DNA from 4 places in the Streptomyces sp. NPDC028419 genome. Region 2 is predicted to be linked to each of the others. Evidence: riboswitches for the same ligand, from Rfam matches in the RefSeq annotation. Region 2 holds a riboswitch; each other region holds the start of a gene.
What was found. Region 2 has a riboswitch for cobalamin ahead of ACZ4UB_RS31170 (cobalamin biosynthesis protein). Riboswitches for the same ligand answer to the same signal wherever they lie in the genome.

Region 1: linked by a shared signal. The riboswitch ahead of metE (5-methyltetrahydropteroyltriglutamate--homocysteine S-methyltransferase) and the one ahead of ACZ4UB_RS31170 (cobalamin biosynthesis protein) in region 2 are both predicted to bind cobalamin.
Region 3: linked by a shared signal. The riboswitch ahead of cobN (cobaltochelatase subunit CobN) and the one ahead of ACZ4UB_RS31170 (cobalamin biosynthesis protein) in region 2 are both predicted to bind cobalamin.
Region 4: linked by a shared signal. The riboswitch ahead of ACZ4UB_RS13590 (energy-coupling factor ABC transporter permease) and the one ahead of ACZ4UB_RS31170 (cobalamin biosynthesis protein) in region 2 are both predicted to bind cobalamin.

What each region holds. Positions count from the first base shown of each region.
Region 1 covers NZ_JBVHUE010000003.1:78,297-85,959, forward strand. The annotation lists gene ACZ4UB_RS04785 (serine/threonine-protein kinase) at 1-1,414, opposite strand, end outside; gene ACZ4UB_RS04790 (oxygenase MpaB family protein) at 1,396-2,421, opposite strand; gene metE (5-methyltetrahydropteroyltriglutamate--homocysteine S-methyltransferase) at 2,523-4,871, opposite strand; cobalamin riboswitch at 5,067-5,292, opposite strand; gene ACZ4UB_RS04800 (hypothetical protein) at 5,507-6,202, shown strand; gene ACZ4UB_RS04805 (aminotransferase class IV family protein) at 6,235-7,017, opposite strand; gene ACZ4UB_RS04810 (carbohydrate binding domain-containing protein) at 7,074-7,663, opposite strand, start outside.
Region 2 covers NZ_JBVHUE010000033.1:43,074-50,736, reverse strand. The annotation lists gene ACZ4UB_RS31190 (cobyrinate a,c-diamide synthase) at 1-8, opposite strand, end outside; gene cobO (cob(I)yrinic acid a,c-diamide adenosyltransferase) at 8-607, opposite strand; gene ACZ4UB_RS31180 (putative cobaltochelatase) at 607-2,790, opposite strand; partial or broken gene ACZ4UB_RS31175 (cobyric acid synthase) at 2,917-4,516, opposite strand; gene ACZ4UB_RS31170 (cobalamin biosynthesis protein) at 4,513-5,505, opposite strand; cobalamin riboswitch at 5,542-5,686, opposite strand; gene ACZ4UB_RS31165 (hypothetical protein) at 5,791-6,012, opposite strand; gene ACZ4UB_RS31160 (inorganic phosphate transporter) at 6,033-7,313, opposite strand.
Region 3 covers NZ_JBVHUE010000027.1:38,288-45,950, reverse strand. The annotation lists gene ACZ4UB_RS27825 (cobalt-precorrin-6A reductase) at 1-642, shown strand, start outside; gene ACZ4UB_RS27820 (precorrin-2 C(20)-methyltransferase) at 630-2,153, opposite strand; gene ACZ4UB_RS27815 (precorrin-8X methylmutase) at 2,150-2,797, opposite strand; gene cobG (precorrin-3B synthase) at 2,805-4,232, opposite strand; cobalamin riboswitch at 4,489-4,620, shown strand; gene cobN (cobaltochelatase subunit CobN) at 4,661-7,663, shown strand, end outside.
Region 4 covers NZ_JBVHUE010000009.1:171,543-179,205, reverse strand. The annotation lists gene ACZ4UB_RS13620 (tRNA-dependent cyclodipeptide synthase) at 1-577, opposite strand, end outside; gene ACZ4UB_RS13615 (EF-hand domain-containing protein) at 831-1,043, shown strand; gene ACZ4UB_RS13610 (PadR family transcriptional regulator) at 1,097-1,684, opposite strand; gene ACZ4UB_RS13605 (energy-coupling factor ABC transporter ATP-binding protein) at 1,735-2,574, opposite strand; gene cbiQ (cobalt ECF transporter T component CbiQ) at 2,571-3,320, opposite strand; gene ACZ4UB_RS13595 (energy-coupling factor ABC transporter substrate-binding protein) at 3,325-3,675, opposite strand; gene ACZ4UB_RS13590 (energy-coupling factor ABC transporter permease) at 3,672-4,379, opposite strand; cobalamin riboswitch at 4,410-4,602, opposite strand; gene ACZ4UB_RS13585 (AMIN-like domain-containing (lipo)protein) at 4,668-5,228, opposite strand; gene ACZ4UB_RS13580 (hypothetical protein) at 5,368-5,679, opposite strand; gene ACZ4UB_RS13575 (L-serine ammonia-lyase) at 5,929-7,311, opposite strand; gene ACZ4UB_RS13570 (APC family permease) at 7,473-7,663, opposite strand, start outside.

The sequences.
Region 1 (7,663 bases), on a different contig from region 2:
GGGTCTCGACGTGGTCGGGGCCGAGCGTGCGGGCCCGACCCTCGGCGACCTCGGTGTGCGCGGCCAGGGCGTCGGCCGGGCGCCCGGCCCGGCTGAGGGCGAAGGCGTGCGCGGAGAGGGCCGCGAGGGTCTCGGGGTGGTCGGGCCCCAAGGGGCGGGGGCTCGGCCGGCCGTAGGCGGCCGTCAGCCGCGGGTCCTCGGCCGCGGGCGGACGGGCGGCGCCCCGCGCGGCGGTGCCCCGGCCGGCGGCTCCGGCTCCCGCTCCGGCCTCGTGGGCGGGTTCGCCGGCCGGTTCGCGGGCGGGGTCCGCGGCGGCCGGCGCGGGCTCCGGCTGCGGGACGGGCACCGGGAGCGGCTGGGGGGCCGACTCGCGGGTCGAGAGCGCCTCGGAGGGCCCCCGGACGGGCGCGGCGGGGCGCGGCGCCGTCCACGAGCCGGTCAGCACCGCCCACGCGCCGCTCGCCGGGCGGGCGTCCAGGCCCGCCTTGCGGCCGGCGGTCATGCCGCGCGCCCACGCGGGCAGCGCGTCGGCCGCCACGGGCACGGCGGCGCTGCCGCGGCGGCCCTCGACGAGCCGCCGGTGCAGCCCGCGGGCGTCGGCGGGCCGGTCCTCGGGGCGCTTGGCCAGCAGGTCCAGGACCACCTGCTCGAAGTGGGCGGGCAGCTCCGGGCGGTGGTGGCGCGGGGGCACGGGAGCGGTGTCCCGGTGTCCGACCAGGACGGACCAGGAATCGCCGAGGTCGAAGGGCGGGGCGCCGGTGGCGATCTCGTACAGGACGCAGCCGAGGGAGTAGAGGTCGCTGCGGTGGTCGACCTCGCCGCCGGCGATCTGCTCGGGCGACATGTAGTGCGGCGTGCCCATGGCCATGCCGCCGCCGGTGAGCTTGGCGGTGAAGCCGATGTCGGCGGCGAGCCGGGCGATGCCGAAGTCGCAGATCTTCACGGTGCCGTCGGTGAGCCGCATGATGTTGGCGGGCTTGAGGTCGCGGTGGACGACGCCCTGGTCGTGGGTGTAGCCGAGGGCGGCGGCGAGCTGTTCCGCGATGTCGACGACGTCGTCGACGGCCAGCGGGCGGGCGTCGTTCTCCTCCAGGAGCTGGCTGAGATTGCTCCCTTCGAGCAGCTCCATGACGAGGTAGAGGGGCCCGCCGGTGGCGCTGTCGTCCCCGAAGTCGTGGACGACGGTGACGCCCCGGTGCTGGAGCGAGGCGGCGACGCGCGCCTCGCGCCGGAAGCGCTCGCGCAGCACCTGCGTGAAGTGGGCGTCCTGCTCCGCGCCGAGCGGTTTGAGGCACTTTACTGCGACATGTCGCCCCAGCGACTCGTCGCGAGCGCGCCACACCTCGCCCATGCCACCGCGACCGATCAGATCGAGCGATCTGTATCGGCCCTGGATCAGTCTGGACTCAGCCATGTCCTACTGCCGCCCCCGTTGTCGTGCGCCACCCTCCCCGGCCGGTCCAGTATGGCCGCTGAAGTGCGCAGTGCGTGCGTCGAGGGGCGACTCCCGGGGCCCATGCGGCGCATCGCTCTCAAGATGTGACCTGGCGGCAGCTGCCAGCGCAGACCTGCGGGAATGCTGCGCAACACGAGGCCGGTGAGGCGCAAGCGCCGGGTGACGCCGCGCGGGGCTCGGGCGGGGCGCCCGTACAGCTGGTGCGCGTACGCCGGGAGGGATCCGTAGGCGAGTTCGGCGAGCGGCCGCCACAGCAGGTTTCGGCCAGGCACGAGGAGCGGGTGGACGGGCGGGCTGCGCAGGAAGTCGTCGACGGCGCGGGCGTCGGCCCCGGCCGCGAGGCGGGGGCGGACCTCGTCGAAGTACGCGGCCAGATCCGCGGTGGTGGCCGGCACCGCGGCGGGATCGAGACCGACGAGGCGGGCATTGGTGCGGTTCTCGTCGACGTACCGGTCGGCCTGCGCGGCGGTGAGGGGGACGCCGGAGCGGCGCAGTGTGTGCAGGAAGGAATCGATCTGCGCGCAGTGCACCCACAGCAGGAGTTCGGGATCGTCGACGGGGAAGCGGTCGCCGGTGGCGGGGTCGATCGCGGACAGCATCCGGTGGATCTTGCGGACCCGCGCTCCGGCCGCCTCGGCGGCCTCGGTGGTGCCGTAGGTGATCGTGCCGACGAAGTCGGCGGTGCGCAGCAGCCGCCCCCAGGCGTCCTGGCGGAAGTCGGAGTTGGCCATGACGCCCCGGACGGCCCGCGGGTGGAGGGCCTGGAGGTACAGGGCCCGGACCCCGGCGATCCACATGATCGGGTCGCCGTGGCACTGCCAGGTCACGGATCCGGGCCCGTACAGCCCAGGGTCGGCTCCCGCGCGGCCCGTTCGGGGCCCGTCCGGCCGGGCGCGGCGGTCCCCGTCGCGCTTCCCGTCACCGTCTCCGTGCACGTGCTCCCGCCCGTACGGCGCTGCGCCCATCGGTGGCCTCCCGTCGCCCGGGACCGAGCGTACCGACCGGGCGGTGCGTACGGCACCGGACGGGGACGGTCCGCTCGGACCGTCCCCGTCCGGCCGCGTGCTCAGCCCGTGGTCAGCCGCGCCCGCATCCGGTGCGCGGCTTCGACGAGGTGTTCCAGGGACGCCTTCGTCTCGGTCCAGCCGCGGGTCTTCAGCCCGCAGTCGGGATTGACCCACAGCCGCTCGGCCGGGATGGCCCCCAGTCCCTTGCGCAGCAGCGTCGCGGCCTCGTCGGCGGAGGGCACGCGCGGCGAGTGGATGTCCCAGACGCCGGGCCCGACCTCGCGCGGGTAGCCCGCGCCGGCGAGTTCGTCGGCGACCCGCATGTGCGAGCGGGCGGCCTCCAGGCTGATCACGTCGGCGTCGAGGTCCTCGATGGCCGCGACGATGTCGCCGAACTCGGCGTAGCACATGTGGGTGTGGATCTGGGTGTCCGGCCGGACGCCGCCGGTGCTGAGCCGGAAGGACTCGGTGGCCCAGGCCAGGTAGTCGGCGTGGTCGGCGGCGCGCAGCGGCAGGGTCTCGCGCAGGGCCGGCTCGTCGACCTGGATGACCGAGGTGCCCGCCGCCTCCAGGTCGTTCACCTCGTCGCGCAGGGCGAGCGCGACCTGGCGGGCCGTGTCGCCGAGGGGCTGGTCGTCCCGGACGAAGGACCAGGCGAGCATGGTGACCGGGCCGGTCAGCATGCCCTTGACCGGCTTCGCCGTCTGCGCCTGCGCGTACGAGGTCCAGCGCACGGTCATCGGATCGGGGCGGGAGATGTCCCCGGCCAGGACCGGCGGCCGGACGTAGCGGGTGCCGTAGGACTGGACCCAGCCGTGCTGGGTGGCCAGGTAGCCGGTCAACTGCTCGGCGAAGTACTGGACCATGTCGTTGCGTTCGGGTTCGCCGTGCACGAGGACGTCGAGGCCGGTCTTCTCCTGGAAGGCGATCACCTCGCGGATCTCGGCCTCGATGCGGCGCTCGTAGCCGGCCTCGTCGAGCCGTCCGGCGCGCAGGTCGGCGCGGGCGGTGCGCAGTTCGGTGGTCTGCGGGAAGGAGCCGATGGTCGTCGTGGGCAGCAGGGGCAGGCCGAGGTGGGCCCGCTGGGCCGCGGCCCGCCGCGCGTAGGGCTGGGAGCGGCGCCCGTCGGCGTCGGTGACGGCGGCGGTGCGGGCGCGCACGGCCGGGTCGTGGGTGATCGGCGAGTGCGCCCGGGAGGCGAGGTCGGCGCGGTTCGCGGCGAGTTCGGCGGCGATGGAGTCCGTGCCCTGTGCGAGGCCGCGGGCCAGGACGGTGATCTCGGTGGTCTTCTGCCGGGCGAAGGCCAGCCAGCGCCGCACCTGGGGGTCGACGTCGCGCTCGGCGGTGACGTCCAGCGGGACGTGCAGGAGGGAGCAGGAGGAGGAGACGTCGACGCTGCCCGCGAGACCGAGCAGGGTGCCGAGCGTGGCGAGGGAGGCCTCGTGGTCGTTGATCCAGACGTTGCGGCCGTTGACCACGCCCGCGACCAGGCGCTTGCCGGGCAGGCCGCCGACGGCGGCCAGGTCGGCGAGGTTGCCGGCGGCCCGGTCGGTGAAGTCGAGGGCGAGACCGTCGACGGGCGCCTTGGCCAGGACCGCCAGGGCCTCGCCGAGCCGGTCGAAGTACGAGGCGACGAGCAGTTTGGGGCGTTCGGCCAGCGCGCCCAGCTCGCGGTAGGTGCGGGCGGCCGCGCCCAACTCGGCCGGGGTGCGGTCCTGGACCAGGGCCGGCTCGTCGAGCTGGACCCACTCGGCGCCCGCCGCGCGCAGGTCGGCGAGCACCTCGGCGTAGACGGGCAGCAGCCGGTCGAGCAGGGTGATCGGCTGGAAGTCGTCGGGCACGCCCGGGGCGGGCTTGGCCAGCAGGAGGTAGGTGACCGGTCCGACCAGCACCGGGCGGGCGTTCAGCCCGAGCGCCAGGGCCTCCCCCAGCTCGGCGACCTGCCGGGCGGAGTCGGCGGTGAACTCGGTGTCGGGGCCCAGCTCCGGGACCAGGTAGTGGTAGTTGGTGTCGAACCACTTGGTCATCTCCAGCGGCGCCACGTCCTGGGTGCCGCGGGCCATGGCGAAGTAGCCGTCCAGGGCGTCCGCCGCGACGGCGGCGCGGTGGCGGGGCGGGACGGCGCCGACCATGACGCTGGTGTCGAGGACGTGGTCGTAGTACGAGAAGTCACCGGTGGGCACCTCGCCGATGCCCGCTTCGGCCAGCTGCTGCCAGTGGGTCCGGCGCAGGGTCGCGGCGGTCTCCCGGAGGGCGTCGGCGTCGACCCGGCCCTTCCAGTAGCCCTCGACGGCCTTCTTCAGTTCCCGGTTCTGCCCCTGCCGGGGGTAGCCGTGGACGGTGGCCCGTACGGCCGGGTCCGGTGCGGCCGCGGAGGTGGTGGAACGGGTGGTGTGCTGGGGTGTCACGGAACTCTCCTTCGCGAGTACGTCTCCATGAGTCCCGGTGACGGACGCGAGGCGCGAAGGGGTGGCGGAGCGGACGGCCCGTCGCACCGCCGTGCGCGAGGCACCGGCTGCGACCGTCCGTCGTTCCCCGGAGCGGGTCCGGGGCGCCCCCGACCGACCCGCCCACGAGGTCACCAGGAAATCCGCGCACGACCGTGCGTGCGCGGGCAACGGGCAGGTCTTCGGACTTGCGGGCGCGCCTGCCGGTCTCCCGGCGGGCTCCTAGTGGCCGTCGCTTCCCAGGACCGTGATCCGGTCCCAGTGCGTATGACGGCGGTCGTTCCCGCTCACCGCTGCGGGGCAGTCCCGGATTCCCACCGGGTTCCCTCTTACGACGCATCCCGCCTGGCGGACGGGGCGAACCAGCTGCTGGGGGTCAGCTTAGGTCGACGCGGCGCGGCGGGGCGGATGTTGACCACATCGCGGACGGTGAGATGAGACACTCCGCGGTCGACGCGCGGACGGCGGTCCCGCTGTCGGGAAGATCACAGGGCGCATGGCGGCTTCGGCGGGAGGGATCGGGCGCGCACGTCCAGAATGGGCCCGGTAGAGGGGGGATCCCCCGTGTCCACATAGGGGAGTTGACCATGCCCACCATGAAACCGAGCCGTGGCGTCCTGGCCGTCGCGGCGGTCGCGTCCGCCGCGGCCGTACTGGCCGGCTGCAGCAGCGAGCCGCCGGCCCTGAAGTTCGAGTCCGCCAAGCCCTCCGGTGCGAAGCTGGAGGCGCGTCCCCCCGCGGGGGGTTCGGTGCCGCTGGCGCAGTGGCCCAACGCGTGCGAGGTACTCGGCGACGAGGAGGTCCGCGCGATCCTGCCGCAGGCCAAGGACTTCCAGCGGACGCCGATCAAGGTGACCGTCATCAACTTCAACCCGCTCGCCACGTCGGATCCCGGCACCACGGGCGACGTACCGGCCGGCGGCTGCAAGACCGAGTTCGGGCTGCCGGCCAAGTACAAGGGCAAGCACAACAGCAGCGTCCGCATCGTCTTCAAGACCGTCGCCGATCCCGCGCTCGTGGCGAACGCCTACGCCGAGGACCGCGACGAGGAGGCGAAGCGGTCCGGCCAGGACACCAAGAAGTTCCGGGACCTGGGGAACTCCCTCGGTACGGCGGGCTGCTACACCCGGGGCACGACGACCACGATGATCTGCCACCAGGGCCCCTACCAGTTCGAAGTGAGCGGTTCCTCGACCGCGGACGGCGTCGGGAAGTACCCCGAGACCGAGGAGAACTGGCGCGAGAAGGTCCTGACCCAGGTGGTGCGCACCCTGGGCGCCCGCATGGCCTGACATCGACGGCCCGTGTCGCGGGACCGGCGGCCCTACGGCCTCTCGCCGGGAACGGACAGGTAGGCCTCGCGGAGCCGGTCCAGCACGGGGTGCTCGGCGAGCAGTGCGGTGTCGTCGATCGCGGCGATCGCCCGGACGCCGATGCTGGTGTTCGTCGCGAAGGCGGCCGCCATGCCCTTCGCCTCTTCCAGGGTCACGGGGGCGACCCGGTGTGCGGCGCGCTGCTGGAGCAGCGCCCTGGTGACTCCGGGCAGGACCGGAGCCTGCGGCCACACGACGCCGCCGTCGGCGTCGACGAATCCGACGTTCCAGGTGGCGCCTTCGCTGACGAGTCCGTCGCGTCCGACGAACAGGGCGTCGTCGAAGCCGGTGAGCTGGGCACCGCGCCGGGTGTGCAGGGCCCCGAAGAGGCCGACGTGCTTCACCTCGGGCAGCTCCCGCTCGTACGGCACGCTCTTGGCGCGCAGCGGAGCCGGCGCGCGCAACGCGCCGGCTCCGCGCACGGTGACCAGGACCCGCGGGTCCCCCGGCGCCGCGAGGTGCCCCATGTCGACCGCGGGGTCGTAGACGGTCACCCGGACGACGCAGGGCCGCGTCTGCCCGTGCAGCGCCTCCCGGACGTACGCGCGCACGCGCCCGGTGTCCAGGTCGGCGCCGCACACGACCTCGCAGTCCCTCGCGAGCCGCGCCATGTGCAGCTCCAGCCCGCGCACGGCGCCCTCGTCGACGCGCATGGACGTGAAGTGACCGACGTTGACCAGGGCCAGGGGCAGCAGGTCGTCGGTGGAAACGGGCTTTCCGTTGAGTGTCGCCATACCTCACAGGATGTCAGGACATCCATTGCCGACGATCAGCGGCGGGCGGCGGGCGGTCAGCGGTTCTGGAGGGATTTGACGTTGTCGCCGAAGCTCCAGCCCTTCGAACCGTCCCAGTTGATCGACCAGGTCATGAGCCCCTTCAGCGAACCGCCGAAGGCGTTCCACGACTGGCCGACCAGGCTCGGCGCCATGTAGCCGCCGCCGGCGCCGGGCTGGGCGGGCAGGCCGGGCACCTGCTTGTCGTAGGGCACCTTGATGGTGGTGCCCTGGATGGTCAGGCCGTTGTTGAGGCAGGTGGTCTGCGCGGTGAAGCCCTGGACGGTACCCGCCTGGTAGGAGTCGCCCGAGCAGCCGTACATGCTGCCGTTGTAGTACTGCATGTTGAGCCACCACAGGCGGCCGTTGTCGACGTACTTCTTGATGATCGGCAGGTACGAGCCCCAGATCGAGCCGTAGGTGACGCTGCCGCCGGTGACGTAGGCGGTTTCGGGGGCCATGGTGAGGCCGAAGCCGGCCGGCATCTGCGCGAGGACGCCGTCGATGATGCGGATCAGGTTGGACTGGGACGCGGACAGCGTGTTGATGTTGCCGCTCCCGGACAGGCCGGTCTCGATGTCGATGTCGATGCCGTCGAAGTTGTACT
Region 2 (7,663 bases):
ACGGACATCACCACTCGATGCCTCTCTGGCCCTTCTGGCCGGTGTCCATGGGGTGCTTGACCTTGGTCATCTCGGTGACCAGGTCGGCGAACTCCACGAGCTTCTCGGGGGCGTTGCGGCCGGTGATGACCACGTGCTGGGTTCCGGGACGATCCCGCAGCACCTCGATCACCTCGTCCACGTCGATCCATCCCCAGTGCAGCGCGTACGTGAACTCGTCCAGGACGTACAGGGAGTGCGTCTCGGCGGCCAGGTCGCGCTTGACCTGCTCCCAACCCTCCTTGGCCGCCTGCTCGTTGTCGAGCTGCGCGTCGCGCTGGACCCAGGACCAGCCCTCGCCCATCTTGTGCCAGACGACCGGGCCGCCCTTGCCCGTCTCGCCGAGTGCCTTGAGCGCGTTCTCCTCGCCGACCTTCCACTTCGCCGACTTGACGAACTGGAACACCCCGACGGGCCAGCCCTGGTTCCAGGCGCGCAGCGCCAGGCCGAAGGCGGCCGTCGACTTCCCCTTGCCGGGGCCGGTGTGGACGAAGACCAGCGGGCGGTTGCGGCGCTGACGCGTGGTGAGTCCGTCGTCGGGGACGACGGTGGGCTGTCCCTGGGGCATTAGGCGGCCTTCCTCTGGGTGCGGTTCCGGGTCTGGTGCGCGTGCTGGTTGTGCTTCTGGTTCTGGTGCTGCGCCGACGCGGCCGTGCGCACGTCCTTCACGAGCCCGGCCAGCGAATCGGCCCGCAGCCCGTCGAGGGTCACGGCGGGACCGCCCAGATCGGCGGCCAGTACCCCGGCCAGACCGAGCCGGACCGGGCCCGACTCGCAGTCCACGACCACCGAGGCGACGTGCTGGCCCTGGAGCAGCAGCGCCGCCCGGCGCGCGAGCGCCCGGGCGTCACCGCCCGCCGCTCCCGCCGAGGTGGCGCGGCCGTCGGTGACGACGACCAGCAGCGGGCGGCGCGAGGGATCGCGGAGCCGCTCGACGCGCAGCACCTCGTGGGCCTTGAGGAGACCCGCCGCCAGCGGGGTGCGCCCGCCGGTCGGCAGCTGCTCCAGCCGGGCCGCCGCCGCGTCCACCGACGAGGTGGGCGGCAGCGCCAGCTCGGCGCCGGTCCCGCGGAAGGTGATCAGGCCGACCTTGTCGCGCCGCTGGTAGGCGTCCAGCAGCAGGGACAGGACCGCGCCCTTGACCGCGCCCATCCGCTTGCGGGCCGCCATGGATCCCGAGGCGTCGACGACGAAGAGGACGAGGTTGCCCTCGCGTCCCTCCCGGGTCGCCTGGCGCAGGTCGTCCTTGCGGACGACCAGGCCGCGCCCGCTGCGCCCGCGGGCGAGCTGGTGCGGGGCGGCCGCCTGGACGGTCGCCGCGAGGTGCAGCTTGGTCAGCTGGCCCCGGGGGCGCTGGGCGCCGGTGGTGCGCCCGTGCGCGGTACGGGCCCGCGAGCGCCGTCCGGACGCGCCCTCGCCGAGCCCCGGGACGCTGAGCATCTTGGTCCGGAAGGGCTCCGCGGCCCCCACGGCGGCCTGGGTGGGGCCGTCGGCCGCGTCGGCGCGGGCCGGAGCGGGCTCGGAGTCCCCCTCCCGATCCCCTTCCGGAGCGGATTCCGGTTCGGACTCCGGCGCCGGATCGCGGCCGTGGTCCTGCGGCGGCACCCCGCCGTCGGGGCCGCCGTCGGGTCCGCCCTCGGGGCCGTCACCCGGCCCGCCGTCCGGTCCGCCTTCCGGTCCGCCGTCGTCCGGGCCCTCCGGCTCGGGCTCCGGGTCGGGTTCCGGTTCCGGCTCCTCGTCCGGGAAGGAGTCGAGGATCTCGTCGAGCTTGTCCTCGTCCAGCCCCGGCGCGTCGAAGGGGTTGCGCCGCCGCCGGTGCGGCAGCGCCAGCAGCGCGGCCTGCCGCACGTCCTCCTTGCGCACGTCGGTCCGCCCCGCCCAGGCGGCCAGCGCGGTGGCGGTGCGCGCCATCACGATGTCGGCCCGCATCCCGTCCACCTCGAAGGCGGCGCAGGTCGCGGCGATCCGCATCAGCGCGCCGTCGCCCAGGACCACGCGGCCCAGCAGGGCCCGTGCCGCGACGACCCGGCGCCGTACGTCCGCCTCGTCATCGGCCCAGCGACCGGCGAAGGCCGCGGGGTCGTCCTCGTACGCGAGCCGGCGGCGCACCACCTCGACGCGCTGCGCGGGCTCGCGGGAGGCGGCGACCTCGACGGTCAGTCCGAAGCGGTCCAGCAGCTGCGGTCGCAGCTCGCCCTCCTCCGGGTTCATCGTGCCGACGAGCAGGAAGCGGGCGGCGTGCTGGACGGAGACGCCCTCGCGCTCCACGTAGGAGGCGCCCATCGCCGCCGCGTCGAGGAGCAGGTCGATGAGGTGGTCGTGCAGCAGGTTGACCTCGTCGACGTAGAGGATCCCGCGGTGCGCGTCGGCCAGCAGGCCCGGCTCGAAGGCCTTCACGCCTTCGGACAGGGCGCGTTCGATGTCGAGGGCGCCCACCAGCCGGTCCTCGGAGGCGCCGACCGGCAGCTCCACCATCCGCGCGGGCCGCGCCGTGCCCGGACCGCTCTCGTGCGGGCCGTCGGGGCAGGCCGGGTCGGGCGCGGCGGGCGCGCAGCTGAACCGGCAGCCCGCGACGACGTCGACCTGCGGCAGCAGCGCGGACAGCGCGCGGACGGCCGTGGACTTGGCCGTCCCCTTCTCGCCGCGCACGAGCACGCCGCCGACCGCCGGGCTCACGGCATTGAGCAGGAGCGCCAGGCGCAGGTCGTCCTGGCCGACTACGGCCGAGAAGGGGAAACGGGGGCTGCTCATGAGACGGTCGCTCCTTCGAGTGGTGCGTGCAGATGCACGAGCCGACGTGCTCCGATCGTGCAAGGGTCGCCGAGTGCTCCCAGCCTGCGCAGGGATGACCCCGGGTACGGCGTGCTCATGCGGTGCTCACTGCTGATGCTCCCCGCGCATGCGGGGATCGAAGGGGACGGGGTAGGGGACAGCCCCCGCAGGGCCCGGGCCGCCCTCACGGCGCACCCGGGGGGAGGAAGGGGAGCCCGGCCGGAGCCCCGCCCTCGATCAGCCGCAGCAGCGCGGCGGTATCCGCGTGCTCCTCGATCAGATCGCCGAGCAGATCCAACTGCTCCTCCCGCAGGGAGCCGAACGACGTGTCCGGCGCCGGCACGAACCGCCGCCCGGCCGCGCGCGCGACCTCCCGCAGGAAAGCCCGCCGGAAGCCGTCGCTCTCCAGCGACCCGTGCCAGTGGGTGCCCCACACCTCGCCGACCCGGCACCCGTCCAGGAAGGGGGTCCCGCCCCGCACGTCGGCCACCCCGTGGTGGATCTCGTATCCCTGGACGCTCTCGCCGAGCGCGTGCCCGCTCGGTCGGGCGAGGGTCTTCTCCCGCGCGAAGCGCACGCGCACCGGCAGCAGCCCGAGCCCGTCGACGACCCCGGCCCGGGATTCGACCTCGTCGTCGATGGACTCGCCCAACGCCTGGAAGCCGCCGCAGATGCCCAGCACCGGGCGCCCCTCGGCGGCCCGCCGGGCCAGCGCGTCGGCGAGCCCGCGCTCGCGCAGCCAGGCCAGCGCCTTCACGGTGCCGCGGGTGCCCGGTACGACGACCAGGTCGGCGTCGGCCAGTTCCTCGGCCCGGTCCACGAACCGCACCACGACGCCCGGTTCGGCGGCCAGCGCGTCGACGTCGGTGAAGTTCGACATCAGGGGCACCGCGCAGACGGCGACCCGCAGCACGTCCTCGCCGACCGGCGGGGCGACCACGGATTCCCGTACCGCGCCGCGCAGGGAGACGCGCAGGCCGTCCTCCTCGTCGATGCCGAGGCCGTGCTGGAAGGGGAGCACGCCGTACGTCGCCCGCCCGGTCAGGCCCCGCAGCATCTCCATGCCCGGCTCCAGCAGGGAGACGTCACCGCGGAACTTGTTGACGAGGTAGCCCGCGATCAGCGACTGGTCCTCGGGGGACAGCAGCGCCGTCGTGCCGAAGAACGAGGCGAAGACCCCGCCGCGGTCGATGTCGCCGACCACGACCACCGGGAAGCGCGCGGCCCGCGCGATCCCCATGTTCACGATGTCCGTGCGCCGCAGGTTGATCTCGGCCGGACTGCCCGCCCCCTCGCAGATCACGGCGTCATACGTGCCCCGCAGCTGCTCCAGGCAGTCCGTGACGATCCCGAGCAACTGCTCCTGGCGGCCCCCGTGGTAGCCCCGCGCGCTCATCTCGCCCACCGGCTTGCCCAGCAGCACCACCTGGCTGCTGCTGTCGCCGCCGGGCTTGAGCAGCACCGGGTTCATCAGCGCGGTCGGTTCGACCCGGGCCGCCTGCGCCTGCATCGCCTGGGCGCGGCCGATCTCGGCGCCCTCCAGGGTGACGAAGGAGTTCAGCGACATGTTCTGGGCCTTGAAGGGGGCCACCTTCACGCCCTGGCGGGCCAGCCAGCGGCAGATGCCCGCCGTGACCACGCTCTTGCCCGCGTCGGAGGTGGTCCCGGCGACCAGGAGCCCCCCGCCGCGCCGTGCGCCGCTCATGCGCGTCCCTTCGCCTTCGTCGTACGGGCCGGACCGCTGCGGCCCGACGTGCAATGTGCCACCAACACCCGCAAGGACACGCAGGCCCCGAGGGAGATCCAGGTCACCCGGCGCGACAGCCGCACGGCCCGCTCGATGTCCGCGACCTCGACCGGGCGGCCCGCCGCCCCGTTCAGCACCGCCCGGTGCTCCACGCGCCCGGCGTACGCCAGGGTCCCGCCGAGGCGGACCCCGAGCGCCCCGGCGAAGGAGGCCTCCACCGGTCCGGCGTTCGGGCTGGGGTGGGCCGAGGCGTCCGCGCGCCAGGCCCGTACGGCGCCCCGCCGGTCCGGTCCGGCCAGTACGGCGGCCAGCGCGGTCAGCCGCGCGCCCGGCCAGCCCGCGACGTCGTCGAGCCGGGCCGAGGCCCAGCCGTATCGCAGGTAGCGGGGGGACTTGTGGCCGACCATCGCGTCGAGGGTGTTCACGGCGCGGAAGCCCAGCAGCCCGGGCACTCCCGCCAGGGCGCCCCAGACCAGGGCGCCGACGACGGCGTCGGAGGTGTTCTCGGCGACCGACTCCACGACGGCGCGGGCGATCTGCTGGTCGTCCAGGGCCTGCGGGTCGCGCCCGCACAGGTGCGGCAGCCGCTCGCGGGCCACCTCGGTGTCCCCGGCGGCGAGCGCGCCCCCGATGGCACGGGCCTCGCGGCCCAGCGAGGTGCCGCCGACCACCGCCCAGGTCGCGGCGGCGGTCAGGGCGATGCGGGCGGCGGCGGGTCGGGAGCGCACGGCGCGGGCGCCGAGCGCGCCGACGGCGGCCGCGCCCCCGGCGCACACCAGGGCGTGGACCGCGCCCCGGGCGCGGCTCTTGCCCCACAGGGCTCGTTCGACGGTGGCGGCGGCCCGCCCGAAGGCGGCGACGGGATGCCCGCGGCGCGGATCACCGAGGATCCGGTCGCCGATCAGGCCGGCCGTCGCGCCGTACGCGAAAACGCGATCGGCACGCATGTGGCAGCTAGGTCCTCACTCAGGGTCCGCGCCCTGGTTCGACGTGTCCGGCGGCGAGAGTTCCTGGCTTCCGGGAGCCTTCGGCTCCTCGGTGACAGTGGCGGGACCGCGCCGGATTCGCACCGGACTTCCTCTCCATGCCGCCGTATTGGCTCGGGCAGTCCACCACGCACCGCGAACGCCCGTCAACTTGCCGTTGACCTGCGAAAGCTCCCCCCGGCCGCGGGCCGGGGGGAGCTTTGGGACGTGCTGGTGCGCGAGGGGCGCCCGGGGGTGTCCGGGGTGTCAGCTGACGATCAGGTAGATCGCGTAGCCGACGGCCACCGCGCACAGTGCGAAGCAGGCGTACGCGCCGGAGTGCGCCAGGTGGGCGGTGCCGCCCTGGCCGGTCGCGGTCTCGTGCTTCGACAGGCCCACGATGCCCAGGGTGAAGAGGGTCACGAGGGCGACGGTCGCGGAGAGGCTGACGCCGAACACGGAGCCGAGTGCTGCCCAGTCGATCTTCATACTGCCGATTCCTCTGTGGGTCAGACCGCGGCGGCGGGAGCCGCCGGTGCCGGGGGAGCGGCCGGGGCCGGGGTCGGGATGGTCGCCTTGAAGGCCTCGTCCGTGACCGCGGCGGTGGTGCCCGCGACCGGCGGGACGGCCACGGCGGCGATCGCGGTGGTGACCACGCCCGGCGCCTCGACCGTGATGTCGGTGGGGTCGGCGGCCTCGTTCACGTTGGTGTGGTCGACGACCTGGCGGCGCGAGATCAGCCAGATGGCGACGCAGGAGCCGACGAGGAAGAGGGTGACGGCGGCCACGCCGACGTCACCGGTGCGCATGACCAGTTCGGCGCCCGCGGCCACCAGGGCGGCGGCCGGCAGGGTCAGGCCCCAGGCGATGAACATCCGGCTGGCGGTGGACCAGCGGACCACGCCGCCCTTGCGGCCGAGACCCGCACCCATGACCGCGCCGGAGCAGGCGTGGGTGGTGGAGAGGGAGAAGCCGATGCTGGAGGAGGCCAGGATGACGCTCGCGGCCGAGGTCTGGGCCGCGAAGCCCTGCTGCGGCTGGAGGTCGGTCAGGCCGCTGCCCATGGTGCGGATGATGCGCCAGCCGCCGAGGTAGGTGCCCATCGCGATCGCCATGCCGGCGGAGACGATGACCCAGACCGGCGGGTTGGAGCCGGGCGCGAGCGCCCCGCCCGCGACCAGCGCGAGGGTGATGATGCCCATGGTCTTCTGCGCGTCGTTGGTGCCGTGCGCGAGGGAGACGAGACCGGCCGAGGCGATCTGACCGGCCTTGTAGCCCTTGGCGGAGGTCTTCGCGTCGACGTTGCCGCCCAGCTTGTAGGTCAGCTTGGAGGCCAGCATCGCGGCCACACCGGCGACGATCGGCGCGGCGACCGCGGGGAGCAGCACCTTGGTGACGAGCGTGCCGCCGTTGACGGCGCCGAGGCCGGCGGAGGCGACGGCCGCGCCGACCAGGCCGCCCATCAGGGCGTGGGAGGAGCTGGACGGGAGGCCGACCAGCCAGGTCACGAGGTTCCAGAGGATCGCGCCGACGAGCGCGGCGAAGATCACTTCCGGCTGGATGCCTTCTTCGTTGACCAGGCCCTTGGAGATCGTCTTGGCGACCTCCACGGACATGAAAGCGCCGACGAGGTTCAGCACGGCGGACATGGCCACCGCCGTCTTGGGCTTGAGCGCGCCGGTCGAGATGGTGGTAGCCATCGCGTTGGCCGTGTCGTGAAAACCGTTCGTGAAGTCGAACACGAGAGCGGTGATGATCACGATCCCGAGGAGAAGCGTTATGTGCTCCATTTACCCAGGCTTCTGTTTGACGTCAGTGGCTAGCCGACCGTAGGCAACCTGGGTGAACGGAAGATGAACTGGAACGGGCGGAGCGGTGTACCGACCGAGGGTCGGTTTGGGCCCCTCGCCCCGGTTGATCAGTCGATACATCGATTTACGCACGTCAGGCCGGGGTTGACTACCGGCCGGACGGGGGCATTCCGGCCGCCTCGGCCGCTCGCCCGGACCTGCGGACGAGATCCAGATCACCCCCGGAGCGGCACCGGAGCGGAACCTGAGCGGAGGCGGGGTTCCGCGGGGCCCCGCTGGCCGGAACCATCCGCTCCACTGGCCGGGTCGGGCGTGCCGGTCGACACTGG
Region 3 (7,663 bases), on a different contig from region 2:
CCGGGAACCACCCGCATCGGCGGCTTCGGCGGCCCCGACGGCCTGGCCGCCTGGCTGCGCGCGCACGACGTCGACGCCGTGGTCGACGCCACGCACCCCTTCGCGGAGCGGATGAGCTTCAACGCGGCCACCGCCTGCGCCGCGACCGGCACCCCCCTACTGGCCCTGCGCCGCCCCGCCTGGGAACCGTCCGACGGCGACGACTGGCACCACGTCCCCACCCTGGCCGCGGCCGCGGCCACCCTGCCCGCGCTGGGCAGCCGCGCGTTCTTGACCACCGGACGGACGGGGCTCGCCGCCTTCGCCCACCTCGACGCGACCTGGTTCCTCGTCCGCTCGGTCGACGCCCCCACGGCCCCCGTCCCCCGGCACACCGAAGTCCTGCTGGACCGGGGCCCGTTCACCCTCGACGGCGAGCGCGCCCTGATCCGCGAGCACCGGATCGACGTCCTGGTGACCAAGGCCAGCGGCGGTTCGGCGACCGCCCCGAAACTGGCCGCCGCCCGCGAGGCCGGCATCCCGGTGCTCGTGGTCGACCGGCCACCGGTCCCGCGAGGAGTACCGGTGGCCACGACCGCCCTCGCCGCCGCGTCCTGGCTGCGCGGACGCGACGGCGAGGGCGAAGGCGCCTACTCGGGGTAGCGCCGCGGCGTCCAGACGATCTGCCGCCCGTCACCGCGCCGGACCACCCGCGTCTGGGACGAGCCGATCAGCAACAGCGTCCGCATGTCCACCTGCTCGGGATCCAGGTCCGCGAGCCGCACGATCCGGACGGACTGCTCGGCCCCGCCCACGTCCCGCGCCAGCACCACCGGGGTGTCCGGACCGCGGTGCTCCAGCAGCAGCTCCCGGGCCTTGCCCACCTGCCACGTACGGCTGCGCGAGCCGGGGTTGTACAGGGCGATGACCAGGTCGGCCCCGGCCGCCGCGTGCAGCCGCTCCGCGATCACCTCCCACGGCTTGAGCCGGTCGGAGAGCGAGATCGTGGCGTAGTCGTGCCCCAGCGGCGCGCCCGCGGCGGCGGCCGCCGCATTGGCCGCGGTGACCCCGGGCAGCACCCGGACCGGGACGTCCCGGTGCTCCTCCTGCGAGGCCACCTCCAGGACGGCCGTGGCCATGGCGAAGACGCCCGGGTCACCGCCGGAGACCACCGCGACGCGCTTCCCGCGCCGGGCCAGGTCCAGGGCGAACTCGGCCCGTTCGGACTCGACCTTGTTGTCGGAGCCGTGCCGGACCTGACCCGGTCGTACGGGCACCCGGTCCAGGTAGGTCGTGTAGCCGACCAGCACGTCCGCGTCGGCCAGCGCCCGCCGCGTCTCGGGGGTCAGCCACAGCGGACCGGCCGGACCGGTGCCCACCACCACGACCTCGCCGACCGCGTCGGGCGCGACCGCGGGCCGGGAACCGGGGTTGCCGATCCGACTCGGCAGCACGGCGACCGCGAAGTACGGGACCGTCTCGGGGTCGGTGTCGGCGAGCATGCCGGTGCGCTCACCGGCCATCGTCGCGCGTTCGACGTAGCGCGCCTCGGGCAGCCGCCCGGACTTCTCCATCGCCCGCCGCACGGCGGGGAAGGTGCGGCCGAGCTTCATCACCACGGCCGAGTCGGTGGCCGCCAGACGGGCCGTCAGCTCCTCCTCCGGCAGCGTGCCCGGCAGGATCGTCAGCACCTCCTCGCCCTCGACGAGGGGGGTCTGCAGGCGGGCCGCGGCGGCACTGACGGAGGTGACCCCGGGGATCACCTCGGTCGCGTACCGGTCGGCGAGCCGCTTGTGCATGTGCATGTACGAGCCGTAGAAGAGCGGGTCGCCCTCGGCGAGCACGGCCACGGTCCGGCCCGCGTCGAGGTGCACGGCGAGGCGGGCGGCGGACTCCTCGTAGAACTCCTCCATCGCCCCCTGGTAGCCGCCGGGGTGATCGGTGCTCTCGGTGGTGAGCGGGTAGACCAGCGGCTCCTCGACGTGGTCCGCGCGCAGGTGCGCGGCCGCGATGGAGCGGGCGATGGAGCGCCCGTGGCGCGCGCTGTGGTAGGCGACGACGTCCGCCTCCGCGATCACCTGGACCGCGCGCAGGGTCATCAGCGAGGGGTCGCCGGGGCCGAGGCCCACGCCGTAGAGCCGTCCGGCCCCGGTCTGCGTGCCGGTGGTGCTCATTCTTCCTCGCTCGCGATCGCGTTGACGGCCGCGGCGGCGATGGCGCTACCGCCGCGCCGACCCCGGACGATCAGGTGGTCCAGCCCCGAGGGGTGGGCGGCGAGCGCGTCCTTGGACTCGGCGGCGCCGATGAAGCCGACGGGCACGCCGATGACGGCGGCCGGGCGGGGAGCACCCTCCTCGATCATCTCCAGCAGCCGGAAGAGGGCGGTGGGCGCATTGCCGACCGCGATCACCGAGCCCTCCAACAGGCCCCGGTCGCGCCACAGTTCGAGGGCGGCGGCGCTGCGCGTGGTCCCCATCTTCGCGGCGAGGTCCGGTACGGCCGGATCCGACAGGGTGCAGATCACCTCGTTGTCGGCGGGCAGCCGCTTGCGGGTGACCCCGCTGGCGACCATGCGCACGTCGCACAGGATGGGCGCCCCGGCGTCGAGCGCGGCGCGGGCGCGCAGCACCACGTCGGGCGTGTATCCGAGATCCTTCGTGAGGTCGGTCATCCCGCACGCGTGGATCATGCGTACGGCGACCTGCGACACCGAGGCCGGCAGCCCGGCGAGATCCGCCTCGGCGCGGATCGTGGCAAAGGACTGGCGGTAGATCGCGGCGCCGTCCTTCTCGTACTCGAACACTGTGTACTCGCTCATTTCTTCACTACGTCTGCTGCTGAGTCTTCTGGGTCTGCTGAACCATGGCATCCGCCGTCGCGAGCGCGGCGGTCAGGTCGGTGGCGGTGGCCGGTACGTCGTCCCGCACCGGGCGCGTGGTCTCCCCGCCCCGCCCCGCCAGCGCGAGGCCGTACCCGCGGGGCCCCGCGACCAGGTCCACCCAGGCGGCCGCGCGCGGATGTCCGCAGCGCCGCTCGCAGCCGGACCAGTGCACGGGCAGTGCCGCGCCGCCGGCGGGGGCGACCGGGGCTCCCGTCGCCGCCACGACCGCGCGGGCGTCGGCCCGTACGTCGGCCAGCGCCTTCGCACAGCCGGGCCGGCCGGTGCAGGCGGTCACGTTCTCCCAGGGGCCGCCGGGCGCGGTGACCAGTCCGGCTCCGGCGAGCCGGGCCAGGGCGGCGGGCGCGGTGGCCGCGTCGACCCCCGGGACGACGATCCCGCGCCAGGGGGTGAGCCGCAAGGACCCGGCCGCGGCGGCGGCCGAGGCGGCCAGCAGGCGCCACTGCGCGGTGGTCAGCCGCCCCAGCGGGGCGAGGACCGAGAGCGCGACGCGGTCCGGGTCCGGGCCCGCCACCACGCCGGGGCCGGGGCCGCGGCCGGTGCGGCGCCTGAAGCCGTGGGCCCGCTCCGCCGAAATGCCCTTCTCCTGCAATCGGTTGAGCAACTCGCCGGACTCCGGCCGGTGTTCGGCGGGAAGTTCGCTCACCCGCCAGGCCTTGGTGCCGGCCGCGCGCACCGCGTCGAGGAAGTGTTCGGCGACGGCCAGCGCCGCCCGGGCCGCGTCCCGGTGCGCGACCGCCACCGCGTCGGTGTCATCGTGCGTCCACAGCACGGCCGTTCCCGAGCCCAGCCCGAGGACGTTCACGTCGGGAGCGAGCGAGGTCACGTCGCCGCGACCGTCGTCGAGGGCGAAGAGGAAGCGCCCGGAGAGCCCGGCCGCCGCGTCGCTCGCGCAGAGCAGCCGGTCCAGCTCGCCGACCCACGGGGTGACGTCGGGGCGGAGCGGTCCGTCGAGCCCGGACAGCGGCGAGGCGACGATGTTGCGGACCCGTTCGTGGGTGGCGGCCGCGGCGGGCAGCAGTCCGGCGGCGGTCAGCACGGCGGCCAGCTCGCCGCCGCAGCCGGCGCCGAGGCCGCGGAGTTGCGCGTTGCCGCGCGAGGTGAGGTCGAGGTGGCCGTCGCCCAGCCGGTCCGCCGCGTCCGCCAGGACGACGGCCGCGTCGGCCGTGAGCAGACCGCCGGGGATCCGGATCCGGGCGAGGTGCCCGTCGTCCGCCGCGTGCAGGCGCAGCGCACCGGGGCAGGCGTCACCACGGTCCCGTATGACGGGTTCGTCCCGGGGCGCGGCGGAGGAGGGCGGGGGCATGGCGGCGAGCATACCCACGATCCGCACCACCCGACCTGTGTCCGTCACCACCGCACCCCACGCCACCGACAGACCACACCCCATCCAGCCCGCCCGGCGCTTGAGGGCCCGCCGGAGGCCGCGCCGCCCGCAGGTCACAACCCACCCCAACCACATCCAGCCCGCCCGGCGCTTGAGGGCCCGCCGGAGGCACGCCGCCCGCAGGGTGCGACGAGCCCCGGCCACCCCACCCCCCACACAAGCCGCACGGCCCCCCACCTGCCGTTCGCTCGCCGCGGCACCTAAGATGACCCCTCGACGGACCATTCGGCCCGTCATCGCCGAGGACGGCGACATGGGAGGAAGCCCGGTGCGAATCCGGCGCGGTCCCGCCACTGTGAACCCGGCAGTCGCCCACGGCGCCTCCGGGTGAGTCAGGAACTCCCGTCGTCCTCACTGCCCGGGGCGCGGAAACCCCGAGGAAGGCCCGCCGCCGCATGATCCTGCTGCTGTCGACGTCCGACACCGATCTGCTCAGTGCCCGCGCCTCGGACACCGGCCCGGTCCCGTACCGGTTCGCGAATCCTTCCCGGCTCCCCCTCGACGACCTGCCCGCGCTGCTCGACGGCGCGGACCTGGTCGTCGTACGCCTCCTGGGCGGCCTGCGCGCCTGGCAGGAGGGGCTCGACCTGCTCCTCGCCGCCGACCAGACCCGGCCGGTCGTCGTGCTCACCGGCGAACAGGCCCCGGACGCCCAGCTGATGGAGGCGTCCACCGTCCCCATCGGCATCGCGGCGGAGGCGCACGCCTACCTCGCGCACGGCGGCCCCGCCAACCTGGAGCAGTTGGCCCGCTTCCTGTCGGACACCGTGCTGCTCACCGGCCACGGCTTCGAACCGCCCGCCGCCGCCCCCACCTGGGGCCGGCTGGAGCGCGCGGCGGAGCCCGCCGCCGGTCCCCGGATCGCGGTGCTCTACTACCGCGCCCACCACATGAGCGGCAACACCGCCTTCGTGCACGCCCTCTCGGACGCCGTGGTCGACGCGGGCGGCGTGCCCGTGCCGCTGTACGTCTCCTCGCTGCGCTCCCCGGAGCCGGAGCTGCTGGCCGAGCTGGCGACGGCGGACGCCATCGTGACCACGGTCCTCGCCGCGGGCGGCACCCGCCCCGCCGAGGCCTCGGCCGGCGGCGACGACGAGTCGTGGGACGCGGGCGCGCTCGCCGCCCTCGACGTACCGATCCTGCAGGCGCTGTGCCTGACCGGTTCGCGCAGCGCGTGGGAGGAGAGCGACGAGGGCCTGTCCCCGCTCGACTCGGCCAGCCAGGTCGCGGTGCCGGAGTTCGACGGCCGCCTGATCACGGTCCCCTTCTCCTTCAAGGAGATCGACGAGGACGGCCTGCCGGCGTACGTCGCCGATCCCGAGCGCGCCGCCCGCGTCGCCGGGATCGCCGTGCGCCACGCCCGGCTGCGGCACACCCCGAACGCCGAGAAGCGGATCGCGCTGGTCCTGTCCGCGTACCCCACCAAGCACTCCCGCATCGGCAACGCGGTCGGTCTCGACACCCCCGCCAGCGCCGTCGCGCTGCTGCGCCGGCTGATCGCGGAGGGCTACGACTTCGGGCCCGTCGAGGAGATCCCCGGCCTGGTCTCCGGCGACGGCGACGAGCTGATCCGCGCGCTGATCGAGGCGGGCGGCCACGACCAGGACTGGCTCACCGAGGAGCAGCTGGCCCGCAACCCCGTCCGGATCCCGGCCGCCGACTACCGGCGCTGGTACGCCGGGCTCCCCGGCGAGCTGCGCGAAGGCGTCGAGGAGCACTGGGGGCAGGCCCCCGGCAGCATGTTCCTGGACCGCTCACGCACCACCACCGGCGGCGACCCCGACGGTGACATCGTGCTGGCCGCCCTGCGCCGCGGGAACCTGCTCATCCTCATCCAGCCGCCGCGCGGTTTCGGCGAGAACCCGATCGCGATCTACCACGACCCCGATCTGCCGCCCTCGCACCACTACCTCGCCGCCTACCGCTGGATCCAGGCCGCGGCCGAGGACGGCGGCTTCGGCGCCGACGCCATGATCCACCTGGGCAAGCACGGCAACCTGGAGTGGCTGCCCGGCAAGAACGCCGGCCTGTCGGCCTCCTGCGCCCCGGACGCCGCGCTCGGCGACCTGCCGCTCGTCTACCCGTTCCTGGTCAACGACCCGGGCGAGGGCACCCAGGCCAAGCGCCGCGTGCACGCGACCCTGGTCGACCACCTGGTGCCGCCGATGGCCCGCGCGGAGTCGTACGGCGACATCGCGCGCCTGGAGCAGCACCTGGACGAGTACGCGCAGATCTCCTCCATGGACCCGGCCAAGCTGCCGGCCATCAGGGCCCAGATCTGGACCCTGATCCAGGCCGCGAAGCTCGACCACGACCTCGGTCTGGAGGCCCGGCCCGACGACGACGGCTTCGACGACTTCCTGCTGCACGTCGACGGCTGGCTGTGCGAGGTCAAGGACGCCCAGATCCGCGACGGCCTGCACGTGCTGGGCGGCGCCCCGGCGGGCACGGACCGGGTCAACCTGGTCCTGTCCATCCTGCGCGCCCGCCAGATCTGGGGCGGTACGACGGCGCTCCCGGGCCTGCGCGAGGCGCTCGGCCTGGACGAGGCCGCGCCGACCCGCACCTCGGCGGACGAGGTGGAGGCCACGGCCCGCGGCCTGGTCGAGGCCATGGAGGCCGCCGACTGGGACCCGTCCGCCGTCGCCGCGGTCTCCGCGGGCCACCCGGCCGGTGTCGCGGACATCCTCGCCTTCGCGGCGACCGAGGTGGTCCCGCGCCTGGCGGCCACCACGGACGAGCTGACGCACGCGGTGCACGCCCTGGCGGGCGGCTTCGTCCCGGCGGGCCCCTCCGGTTCGCCGCTGCGCGGGCTGGTGAACGTGCTCCCCACCGGCCGCAACTTCTACTCGGTGGACCCCAAGGCCGTGCCCTCCCGCCTCGCGTGGGAGACCGGCCAGGCCCTCGCGGACTCGCTGCTGACCCGCTACCGCACGGACAACGGCGAATGGCCCGCCTCCGTCGGCCTGTCCCTGTGGGGCACGAGCGCCATGCGCACGGCGGGCGACGACGTGGCCGAGGCGCTCGCGCTGCTCGGTGTCCGCCCGGTGTGGGACGAGGCCTCGCGGCGCGTGACGGGCGTCGAGGCCATCCCGCTCGTGGAGCTGGGCCGTCCGCGCATCGATGTCACGCTGCGCATCTCTGGCTTCTTCCGCGACGCGTTCCCGCACGTCATCGGCCTGTTGGACGACGCGGTGCGGCTGGCGGCGGGGCTGGACGAGCCCGCCGAGGACAACTTCATCCGGGCGCACGCCCAGGCGGACCTGGCCGAGCACGGCGACGAACGGCGCGCGACCACCCGTATCTTCGGCTCGCGCCCGGGCACCTACGGCGCGGGCATCCTCCAGCTGATCGACTCGCGCGACTGGCGCACCGACGCCGACCTGGCGGAGGTCTAC
Region 4 (7,663 bases), on a different contig from region 2:
AGGGCACTCCGAGAATGCTTGGGGTGTCGAGGAAGAACGGCAGCTCGGCGGCCATGTAGTCGAAACAGACCTGCAACTGCTCGTCGGTGATGGATTCGCCCTCGGGGAGTTTCGAACCCACGAAGTGGAGTGCCATTTCCTCGCACCCCTTGCGGAATTCATCGTCGGTTTCCAGGAAATGCAACACGCGTCGGTGCAGGAGTTCGTACACCGGGTTGCCCTGGAATTCGGAGAGTGCCCTCACCCGGATCTCGGCGTCCTGGGGAGCTGATTCCCCGACGCCCTTCAATATCCGCCGCCGGACCGCCTTGATCTCCTTGGCGGCACGCTTCTCGGCGTGCTCCCGTGTGTAACCGAAGGCGGCGAACATCCGGTCCACGTGGAGGTCCGCGTAGACGAAGTCGACCTGCGCGAAGCGGGTCGTGGCCCACTGGGTGAGGCTGCTGATGCGCTCGGCGGTGAAGTAACTGTTACCAGGACTTACGCCAATCAGCACATGGTCGCCATCTTCCCAGATGTGGCGGCAGGTACGGGTGAAGGGCAGAACTTCGAATGATGCGTCAACTGTGATCGTCACCTGTGTGATCGCCCTTGTTGCCGCTTGTCCCTGGGAGCCCTGCGCTCCTGGTGTGGCGGCAATGTCGGTACGTTATGCCGTGATCCCGGAGCGTGACAAGTGGGGGTCCGATTTGTTGGCTGGAATTGTTGCTTCCGCCTTACCGCGGGGTAATCGAATTTCTATCGACCGCTCGATCGGGCCCCCCGGCGGGAGACGGCTCCCGGGGCCGCTACCCTGAGCCGGTCAACAAGCACCAAGAAGGGGTGGACCCATGGCGGACATCGAGAGCGCGCGGGCGACGTTCGACCGCTTCGACGCGGACGGCGACGGCTTCGTCTCGGCCGACGAGTACAGCGCGGCCATGAAGGCGATGGGCGACGCGTACGTCACCGGCGCGGTCGCGGACGCGATCGTCGCGAGCAAGGACGCCAACGGCGACGGCCAGATGAGCTTCGACGAGTTCTGGGCCTCCCTGAACAAGTAGTCCAGGTCAGGTACCGCACGCGCCTGCGCCCCCACCTGCCGGGGCCAGGCGCGTCAGCGACCCCCGGGCTCCGCCGCAGGCCCACCCGGCTCCTCGCGGGGCTCCGCGGACAGCCGGTCCACCTCGGCCACGGCCTCCTCCAGCCAGCTCAGCCAGAAGGTCTCCAGGGCCAGCCCGCCGTGCAGCACGAGCCGCCGCACCCGGTCCTCGTCGGCGTCCCGGCCCGGCGGGAAGTCCCGCTCGTCGATGGCCCGGTACTGCGCCAACTGACGCCGGTGCAGCTCCAGGTGGCGCCGCAGCTCCGGCCCCAGCCCCCGCACCCCGACGACCCCGGCCGCCCGCACCCGCAGCAGCAGCGGATCCCGGATCGGCTTGGGATCCTGGCTCTCCCCGATCCAGCGCGCCAGCTCGGCGCTCCCGGCCGCCAGCACCTCGTACTCCTTGCGCTGGCCGCGCACGGGCTGCTCGCTCGGCAGCGCGCGGATCAGCCCGGCCTCCTCCAGCCGCCCCAGCTCGCGGTAGATCTGCTGGTGCGTGGCCGACCAGAAGTACCCGATCGACTTGTCGAACCGCCGGGTCAGCTCCAGACCGGACGAGGGCTTCTCCAGGAGCGCGGTGAGGATGGCGTGCGGCAGCGACATGCGGTCATCCTAGGTTCGCCCGGACCGGGCGCCGCGCCCCCCGGCGCCGCTCAGCGCCAGGCGGCCAGGGCCTCCGGGGTCTTGGGGCCCGGGGTCTGCGGGGAGAGCAGGCCGTGGGCGCGCAGCAGCGCCGTCACCGCGGGGGACCAGGCGGCGCGCAGGCCGGCCGAGGCGAGCAGCTCGGGGTCCGCGAGCAGGGTCTGCGCCGGGCCGAGCCGAATGCCGGCCGGGGTCAGGACCGCGGCGTCGTCCGCCCACCGCACGGCGAGGTCCACGTCGTGCGTCGCCATCACCACGGTCGTCCCGGCCGCGCGCAGGCCCGCCAGGGCCTCCAGCAGCCGCTCCTGGCCGTCCGGGTCGAGTCCGGCCGTCGGCTCGTCCAGGATCAGCACCCGGGGGGCCATCGCCACGGCGCCCGCGATCGCGGCCCGCTTGCGCTGTCCGTAGGACAGCAGGTGCGTCGGCCGGTCCCGCAGCGCGGTGATGTCGAGCGCGGCCAGCGCCGCGTCGACCCGGCTCCGCACCTCCGGCTCCGCCAGCCCCAGGTTCATCGGGCCGAAGGAGACGTCCTGTTCCACGGAGGCGGCGAAGAGCTGGTCGTCCGGGTCCTGGACCACCAGCTGCACGGCCGTGCGCAGCCGGGTCAGCCCGGCGCGGCCGTACGAGACCACCTCGCCGTCCAGCCACAGCTCGCCCGCGTCGGGGCGCAGCCCCCCGCTGAGCAGGCGCATCAGCGTGGTCTTGCCGCTGCCGTTGCGCCCCAGCAGGGCCAGGGCCCGGCCGGGGGCGATCGGGAAGTCCACGCCGGACAGGACGGCGGGCCCGTCCTCGTAGGCGTAGCCCGCGCCCGTCAGCCGGACGAGCGGTTCGGGTTCCACGGGTACGTTCACGAGACGAAGTCCTTCGAGGCGAGGGTGACGGCGACCAGCGCGGCGAGCAGGGCGCCCGACGCGGCCAGGAACCGCCAGGACGGGGAGGACCGCGGTACGAGCACCCGCAGCGTGCCGTCGTAGCCGCGCCCCGCCAGCCCGCTCTGGAGCCGGGAGGCGCGGTCGAAGGCGCGGACGAAGGCGGTCGCCGCCAGCCCCGCCACGGACCGCCACGCGGCGGCCCTGCCCGCGTGGCCGAGCCGGGCCGCCTGGGCCCGGCGGACCTGGGCGAGGGAGTCCAGCAGCAGGAAGCCGATCCGGTACATCACCAGCGCCACGTCGACGACGGGCGCCGGCACCCCGGCCCGCACCAGCCGGGGCAGCACGTCCGAGACCGGGGTGGTGAAGGCGAACAGGAGCACGCCGAGCGAGGCCGCCGACGTGCGCAGCAGCAGCTCGACGGCGTGCCGCGGGCCGTCCGGGGCCAGGGAGAGCGGCCCCGCCGGGCCGCCCACCGCGAGCAGCAGGGGAGCCGCCCCGGTGAAGCAGAACCCGAGCGGGATCCGGAAGGCCCGCCACAACTGCCGCGGGGGCACCCCCGCCGGGCCGAGCAGCACGGCGAGGGTGGTGGCGGCCACCAGCGGTCCGCCGGGCCAGGGCGGCAGGCAGACCGCGGTGACGGTCAGCCCGAGCCCCAGCAGGGCCTTCTCCAGGGGGTGTCGGCGGCGCCAGCGGCTGCTGTGCGCCGCGGCGTCGATGGGCAGCACCGCCTCACGCGTCCCGGGAGTTCGGGTCGTCCCCGCGGCCCGCGCCGGCCGCGACGGCGGCCTCGCCCTGACGGCGCCCGCGGCGCACCCCGAAGTAGTAGGCGAGCACGCCCGCGCCGAGCGCCGCCTGGAGGGCGAAGAGCGCCGACTCGACCTCCCCGGAGGGGGGTTCGTACAGCGGGGAGAACCACGGCTCGTAGTCCGGCTTCAATTCCGTGATCGCCGTCTCCGCCTGCGCGTCGGCGCCGGTGAACGGCTCCTCCTTGCCCTCGCCGAGGCCCAGGGCGATCGGGAGCACCGCCAGCGCCGCCACCAGGAGTAGCAGCAGGGTGTTGATCTTCGCGTTCCTGGTCATCGGACGGCCGTCCCCTGCTCGTGCCGCGCGGCGGCGGCGCCGGTCAGCTTGGCCACGCCGAGCCGCACCAGGTCGGACTTGCTCGACTGCATCAGCAGCCGCATCACGAGCACGGTGAGCAGCCCCTCGCTGACCGCCAGCGGGATCTGGGTGACGGCGAAGATCCCGCCGAACTTCGCGAGTGAGCCCGCGAAGCCGGACGCCGGGTCGGGGAAGGCCAGCGCGAGCTGCACGCTGGTCACGCAGTAGGTGATCAGGTCGGCGAAGAAGGCGCCGCAGAAGACCGAGACCATCAGGGGCGCGTCGAACCGCTTGAGCAGGCGGTAGACGGCGTACCCGGCCCAGGGGCCCGCGATCGCCATCGAGAAGACGTTCGCGCCGAGCGTGGTCAGCCCGCCGTGGGCCAGCAGCAGGGCCTGGAACAACAGGGTGATCGTGCCCAGCACCGCCATGATCGGCGGGCGGAACAGGATCGCACCGAGCCCCGTCCCGGTCGGGTGCGAGCAACTGCCCGTCACCGAAGGGATCTTCAGGGCGGACAGGACGAAAGTGAACGCACCGGACGCCCCCAGCAGCAGGGTGCTCTCGGGATGCGCCTTGACCTCGCGGGTCAGGGCGCGCACGCCGTGGACGACGAAGGGGGCGGACGCGACGCCCCAGGCGGCCGCGTGCAAGGGGGGTAGAAACCCCTCGGCTATATGCATGTGTAGGGAGACCTCTCCAGCACCTCGTGGATGGAACAACGCACCCCGGTCGGTCTCCTGGCTCACGGGTGCTGCCGCCGCGGCGCCGCCTTCCCGGTCCGGGCGGTCTCCCGCCCGGTCCAGTGGCTCCCCGCGGGGGTGGCGCCGGACTTCCCGTTCACAGTGGCGAGGGCCGCACCGGTTTCTCACCGGTTTCCCGTACACCAAGGCCCGTTGACCCTACCTGACCAGGGGCAACGGGCCGTCGGCGGCGCCGTCGTGCGGGTGCGCGCGGTACGCCGGAGCGTCTCAGCAGACGTTCGGGTGGGCGATGTCGACCACGAAGCGCTCCGGGTTGTGGAGCGTGGAGGTGGTGAACTGCGGTGCGGTGTCGAAGGCGGCGCCGAAGGTGACGTACCCCTCGAAGTCGCCGGTGAAGGCGATGCCCTTGAGCTTGGGGAGGTAGATCTTCTGGAGCTTGGGGCCGGTGTAGACGGAGTTCCCGGCGTCGTCGTGCGCCTGGGCCGGGTGCAGGCGGATCTCCAGGAAGTACGTCCCGGCGAGCGGGACCGGCTTGCCGGAGCCGTCGTAGACGAGTTCGGACACGGGAGTGACGGTGACCCCGGGGACGTAGCCCTGGAGGTCGATGACGATCCGGTCGTAGGTGCAGTGCCCGCCCCAGCGGGCATTGGTCACGAGCGGGGTCGCCGTGGCGGCGGCGGAAGCCGGTACGGCGAGGCCGATTCCGACGGTGAGGAGCAACCCGGCGGTGACGGCCGCCAGCCGCCGCCGGTGGACGGAGCCGGGGCGCGCGCCGCGCCTCAGCGAGTGGACGGAGTTGCGGACGGAGCGTATGAGGTGGTCCAGCATGACGTCCCCCGATTCTTCGGATGTGGGGACAGTAGTGTCATCGTGGAAGACACGCCATACGGCCTCTTGGTTGCACGCGGCGCACGAACCGGGGCCCGGTCCGCCGATGCGGACCGGGCCCCGGGAGCGGTCGTGCGCGTTACGGGACCGGGTTGAAGACCACGGACTCGTGCGTGTTGGACTGCCCGATGGCGGTGAAGCCGGAACCGTTCGACTGGGCCGTGTTGTTCTGGTTCGACGCGCCGGAACCGGTGGCGACCTGCTGCGCGGTGGAGGAGTTGCCGAGGTTGGCGCCGCCCACCCCGCTGCCGAGGATGCTGGCGACGGCCGCGTTCGACGCGTTGGCCGCGCCGGCTCCGTTGTCGGCCTGCGCCACGCCCGTGCACAGGGCGGCGGCGAGGGGGAGCGCTGCGAGCGCCGCCATCACGCGGATGGTGCGGATGCTTGCCATGATCGAGTCCTCCAGTGAGCAAAAGCGTGGGAAGTCCACGACGGTTGGCCGACCGCCGGGTCCTGCGTGCGACGTCGCGGGCCCCACTTTTGCGTACCGGATCATGAAGAAACCAGCCCAGACGCGGTGGTTCCCCCTCAAGCATGATCAATCCATTTCAAACAAATGTTTCCCGCCATTTCATGCGGTCTGGATTGTCTGGAAGGGGTGCGTCCGGGCTGGTCGGTGCCGTCCGGGATCAGCTCCCGGTCAGCACTCGATGACGTTGACCGCGAGCCCGCCGCGGGCCGTCTCCTTGTACTTGACCTTCATGTCGGCGCCGGTCTCCTTCATGGTCTTGATGACCTTGTCGAGGGAGACCTTGTGGCTGCCGTCGCCGCGCATCGCCATCTTCGCCGCGGTGACGGCCTTGACGGCCGCCATGCCGTTGCGCTCGATGCACGGGATCTGCACCAGACCGCCGACCGGGTCACAGGTCAGGCCCAGGTTGTGCTCCATGCCGATCTCGGCCGCGTTCTCCACCTGCTCCGGGGTGCCGCCCAGCACCTCGGCGAGGGCGCCCGCCGCCATCGAGCAGGCCGAGCCGACCTCGCCCTGGCAGCCGACCTCGGCGCCGGAGATCGAGGCGTTCTCCTTGAACAGCATGCCGATGGCGCCCGCCGAGAGGAGGAAGCGGACCACGCCGTCCTCGTCGGCGCCGGGCACGAAGTTCATGTAGTAGTGCAGGACCGCCGGGATGATGCCCGCCGCGCCGTTGGTGGGGGCGGTGACGACCCGGCCGCCGGCCGCGTTCTCCTCGTTGACGGCCATCGCGTACAGCGTCGCCCACTCCATGGCGTGCGCCTGCGGGTCGCCCTCGGCGCGCAGCTGGCGGGCGGTGCCCGCGGCGCGGCGCTTGACCCGCAGACCGCCCGGCAGGATGCCTTCGCGGGACATGCCGCGCGCGACGCAGGCCTGCATGACGCGCCAGATCTCCAGGAGGCCCTCGCGGATCTCCTCCTCCGTGCGCCAGGCCTTCTCGTTCTCCAGCATCATCGAGGAGATCGACAGGCCGCTCTCGTTCGCGAGCCGCAGCATCTCGTCACCGGAGCGGAAGGGGTACTTCAGCACCGTGTCGTCGAGCTTGATCCGGTCCTCGCCGACCGCGTCCTCGTCCACGACGAAGCCGCCGCCGACCGAGTAGTAGGTCTTCTCCAGCAGCGGGTTGCCCGTCTCGTCGTAGGCGAAGAGGGTCATGCCGTTCGCGTGGTACGGCAGCGACCGGCGGCGGTGCAGGATCAGCTGGTTCGGCTCGTCGAAGTCGATCTCGTGGCCATCGCCTATCTCCGCGCCCAGCAGGCGCAGCCGACCGCTCTGGCGGATCCGCTCGACCTCGGCGTCGGCGGTCTCCACGTTCACGGAGCGCGGGGAGTGGCCCTCCAGGCCCAGCAGGACGGCCTTGGGGGTGCCGTGGCCGTGCCCGGTGGCGCCGAGCGAGCCGAAGAGCTCGGCCCGTACGGAGGCGGTCTGGGCGAGGACACCGTCCTTCTTCAGCCGGTTCACGAACATGCGCGCGGCGCGCATCGGACCGACGGTGTGCGAGCTGGACGGACCGATGCCGATCGAGAACAGATCGAAAACGGAGATGGCCACGTTGGCGGACTCCCGGTTCATCCCCGTGGTGTCGGGGAACGGACCGTCCAGCTGCCTTCCAAACGGTATTGACGGCGGCCGACGGTTGAGCGGACTTTGCGGATTTTGGGCAAAGTGCGCCTGTGGGGCGCCCTTGCCCTGCTAAAGCAGCGTACGTCAGTTCATGCGGGGGTCAGCTCCCGCTGCGGGACATTGCCCGACGTGATCTCGGTCGCGGCGTCCAGCACCGGGTCCGGGCCCGGGAGACCGTCCCGGTGGGCCTTGATGCCGGCCCGCACGGCCCAGTAGTAGACGGCGAGGGCCATGCCCGCGACCAGGGTGATGTCCAGGCCGTCCGGGATCCGGCCGGTGC